Regions from separate parts of the Micromonospora sagamiensis genome, predicted to be linked through region 1. Evidence: riboswitches for the same ligand, from Rfam matches in the RefSeq annotation. Region 1 holds a riboswitch; the other holds the start of a gene.

Region 1 (2,195 bases):
CGCCGTCGTGGTCGGTGCCGGACTGCTCGCTGCTCCCGCGCAGGTCGCGCCCACTCCCGAGGAGATCGAGGCGCAGATCGACAAGCAGTGGGAGCAGTTGGAGCCCACCATCGAGAAGTACAACGAGGTCCGCAGCCAGCTCAAGGTCAACCAGAAGAAGTCGGCCGACCTGGCGAAGAAGATCCAGCCGCTCGCGCTGCAGAGCGACATGGCCATGAACCGGATCGGCGCCCTGGCCTCCCGGCACTACATGACCGGCCCGTCCCAGGAGATCGGCGCGCTGCTGGTCAGCGCGAAGCCGGGCACCCTGGCCGAGCAGATCGGCCTGCTCGACCGGCTCGCCGCCCACCAGCGCAAGGAACTCCAGGGCGTGCTGGCGATCCAGGCGAAGTACGAAGCCGAGAAGCAGAAGCTCGACACCCTCATCACCAGCCAGACCCAGCAGGAGAAGGACCTGGCGGCGAAGAAGGCGAAGATCGATACGGAGATCAAGCGGCTCCGGGCGTCCATGCCGAAGACCGCGGTCAGCGCCCCCGGCTGCCCGCTGATCAAGGGCGTGATCAGCAGCAAGGCCAACACCGCCATCAGGACCGCCTGCGCCCAGGTCGGTGACCCGTACGTCTGGGGTGCCACCGGGCCCAACTCGTTCGACTGCTCCGGGCTCACCCAGTACGCCTACAAGGCCGCGGGTATCCACCTGACCCACTTCACCGGCGCGCAGTGGCGTGAGACCAAGTCGATCAGCCGCTCCGAGGCCCGCCCCGGTGACCTGGTCTTCTTCTTCAGCGACCTGCACCACGTCGGGCTCTACCTGGGCAACGGCATCATGGTGCACGCCCCCCGGGCCGGTAAGCCGGTGCAGGTGGCCAGCATCAACCACATGCCGGTCGCGGGCTTCCGCCGCCCGTACTGACCGATCCATCCTGACGACGCGGGTCCCCGGCCACTGGCCGGGGACCCGCGTCGCGATGGGCCAACGAACGGCGCCCACAGTGGTTACTGTCGGAAATCGGCAGGTGGCACTCCCGCGAAGCGTGTTGCGGATCGACGACGGCCGTCCCTAGTCTCGGCACTTGCCGAGCCGGTGACAGGTCCGCCATTCGGAGGCGGCAACGGCTCGACACCGCCGAGTCGCACGACGCACGTCGCCACAACGAGAAACGTCGCCACAGCAGAGCGAGCCGGGGAACCACCAGCACCATCGGGGTGAATCCGTACGCCAGGTAGGGCGCTCCCTTCCCGCCCGAACCCGTCAGCTAACCCGGTAGGCGGTCAACGGAAGAAGGAGTACGGAGCCCGGTGGCACACCATGCCCCGCGGCCACCGTCCGCCCGGTCGGCCCCGGCTGCCCGGACGACGGCTGCGCCGCGTCCATGCTGGTCCCGCTTCACCACCGTCATCACCGTCCTCGCCGGAGCCGCCGTCCTCGTGACGGGCGGTGCCGGCGCGGCCCACGCCGAACCCTCGGTCGCCGAGATCGAACGTCAGATCGACCGGGAGTGGAACGCCCTCGAACCGGTTATCGAACAGCACAACGCCACCCGGCAGGCGCTCGCCACCAAGCGGCGGCAGGCGGCGGCCCTCACCGCCCGGATCGAGCCGCTGCGACGCCAGATCGACCAGGCGATGAGCAAGGTCGGCGGGCTCGCGATCCGGGCGTACAAGGGGGAGAACGCCTCCGCCCTGAACGCCATGCTGGCCAACCCGTCGCCAGCCACCGTCGTCCACCAGCTCGAACTGCTCGACCAGTTCGCCCGCCGGCAGCAGGACGACATCCGGCACGTGGTCGAGGTGCGAGACCAGCTCAGCGCCCGCAAGGCTCCGCTCGACCGGCTGATCGCACAGCTCGGTCAGGCCGAACGCCAACTGGACGCCAAGCGGCGGCAGATCGACGTCGACATCGCCCGCCTGCAGAAGATGCGCCTGAAGGCGTACGGCGACGGCGGTGGCACCAGCCTGCGCCCCGCCCCCTGCCCCGCCGTCTACCCGGGCGGTGCCGCCGGCCGGGCCGTCGGCTTCGCCTGCGCCCAGATCGGCAAGCCCTACGTCTGGGGGGCCGAGGGGCCGAACGCGTACGACTGCTCCGGGCTCACCCTCGCCGCCTGGGCACGGGCCGGGGTCACACTGCCGCACAACGCCGCCCAGCAGCGACGGGCGACCGCACCGGTGAGCCGGAACGACCTACGCCCCGGCGA
Region 2 (2,195 bases), 440 kb from region 1:
TCTGCCGGCCGGCCCGGGAGCGCCGTCGGTCGAGGTCGGCGACGAGATCGTCCTGGTGGTGCTGACCGACCCGGCCGACCCGACGGTCAGCGCCTACAGCATCGCCGCCCACCAGCGGGGCAAGCCGCTGATCTGGCTGGCGCTGGCGTTCGCCGTCGCCATCGTCGCGTTCGGTCGGTGGCGCGGTCTGGCCGCGCTCGGCGGACTGGCGGCCAGCTTCGCCATCCTGCTCACCTTCGTACTGCCGGGCATCAGCGCCGGGCAGGCTCCGCTGCCGGTGGCGGTCACCGGCGCCGCGCTGATCATGTTCGTGGTGCTGTACCTCACCCACGGGGTCACCGCGCAGACCTCCGTCGCCGTCCTCGGCACCCTGGCCAGCCTGGTGCTCACCGGCCTGCTCGGCAGCCTGGCGACCGCGTTCACCCACCTCACCGGGTACGGCTCCGAGGACGCCACCACGCTGTCGATGTTCCAAGCCGACGTGGACCTGCACGGGTTGCTCCTGGCCGGGATCATCATCGGCTCCCTGGGCGTCCTGGACGACGTCACGGTCACCCAGGCGGCCACGGTCACCGAGCTGGCCCACGCCAACCCCGGTCTCACCCGGCTCCAGCTCTACCGGGCGGCCACCCGGGTCGGCCGGGCGCACATCGCCTCGACGGTCAACACGATCGTGCTCGCGTACGCGGGCGCGTCGTTGCCCCTGCTGCTGTTGCTGACCGCCGACACGCGCGGGGTCAGCGAGATCGTCACCAGCGAGTTCCTCGCCCAGGAGATCGTCCGCAGCATCGTCGCGACGCTCGGCCTGATCGCCGCCGTACCGATCACCACCGGCCTGGCCGCCCTGGTGACCACCGCCGGCCGGGGTGGTACGCCAACCCGCCGGCTGCCCCGGCCCGCCGGCGAGCGGGACGAGGCCCTCGCCGCCCTGAGCGGCCCCCGGGCCGCCACCGGACCGACCGATTCCGCGCCCGCTCCGGGCCGCTCGGCGGACACGGATCCGACATGGTGACACTCCATAACGTCACCGCCAACCGCCCTGATCTTGACAAATGTGACAGGAGTGACGGAAAGCATTAGGGAAATAACGCTTTTGGTCGGGATCCGGGCGTAGAACCCCATGCCCGCCGTCAGGTAACCTCGCTGCCGGTTACCGCCGAAGGCGCGCACCGGCGCCAGCGGGGCCACCGCCTAATCGCCCACCGGCGAACCGGGGAACCAGGTTCATGGGGTGCATCCGCGTCAGCGGTAGGGGCCACTTCCGCCCCGAACCCGTCAGCTAACCCGGTCGGCGGTCGACGGAAGGGAAAACTGTGACGGCACCCCTGCGCCGCTGGCTGAAACCTGTCGTGGTCGTGATCGCCGCCCTCGCCGTGGCCGCTGGGCCCGCGCCGGCACTGGCGGAGCCGTCGAGCCCGTCGGGGCACGACGGAGAACAGCCCACGCTCCTCAACGAGGTCATCGAGGAGGCGAACCGCAGCTACACCCAGGCCCAGGCGAAACTGAACGCCTCGAAGAAGCGTCAGCTCACCCTCGCCCTGGAGGTCGAGCGGACCCGGAACGAGTTGAAGGCGCTCACCCCACAGGTGGCCACGATCGCGGTGCGGTCCTACATGACCGGCCGGGTCGGCCCCGCCTCCATGCTGCTGGACAGCGACACGCCCGACTCGTTCGTCAAGCGGGCCGCCGCGCTGGACGAGATGAACATGGTCAACAGCAAGAAGGTCGCCGCCGTCGCCGCCGTCAAGGAGCAGGCGGAACGGGCCAAGAAGGCGCTCGACGCCGAGGTGCTGGAGCAGCAGAAGCAGGCGGACATCCTGCAGAAGCGCAAGCGCGAGGCGGAGCGGTCGCTCGCCCTCGTCGGCGGCGTCGGGCTGACCGGTGGCCTGGTGGACGCCACCTCCCCGATCGCCCGGATCGGCCCCGGGCGGGACAGCAACGGCAACTGGCGCCCGCTGGGCTGCACCGAGGACGACCCGACCACCGGCGGCTGCATCACCCCGCGCACCCTGCACATGTACAGGGAGGTCAAGCGGGCCGGCTTCAACCTCTTCGTCGGGTGCTACCGGCCGGGCGGGCCGTACGAGCACCCGAAGGGGCGGGCCTGCGACTGGTCGCTCCAGAAGTCGGGGTTCAGCAGCTGGGACACCCGCGCGGAGCGGATGTACGGCAACAACCTCACCGCGTTCCTGGTC

The links. Region 1 has a riboswitch for cyclic di-AMP ahead of IGA62_RS13465 (C40 family peptidase). Riboswitches for the same ligand answer to the same signal wherever they lie in the genome.
Region 2: linked by a shared signal. The riboswitch ahead of IGA62_RS15655 (coiled-coil domain-containing protein) and the one ahead of IGA62_RS13465 (C40 family peptidase) in region 1 are both predicted to bind cyclic di-AMP.

What each region holds. Positions count from the first base shown of each region.
Region 1 is NZ_AP023438.1:3,101,224-3,103,418, forward strand. It holds gene IGA62_RS13460 (C40 family peptidase) at 1-913, shown strand, start outside; cyclic di-AMP (ydaO/yuaA leader) riboswitch at 1,155-1,286, shown strand; gene IGA62_RS13465 (C40 family peptidase) at 1,300-2,195, shown strand, end outside.
Region 2 is NZ_AP023438.1:3,545,393-3,547,587, reverse strand. It holds gene IGA62_RS15660 (YibE/F family protein) at 1-1,012, shown strand, start outside; cyclic di-AMP (ydaO/yuaA leader) riboswitch at 1,179-1,309, shown strand; gene IGA62_RS15655 (coiled-coil domain-containing protein) at 1,314-2,195, shown strand, end outside.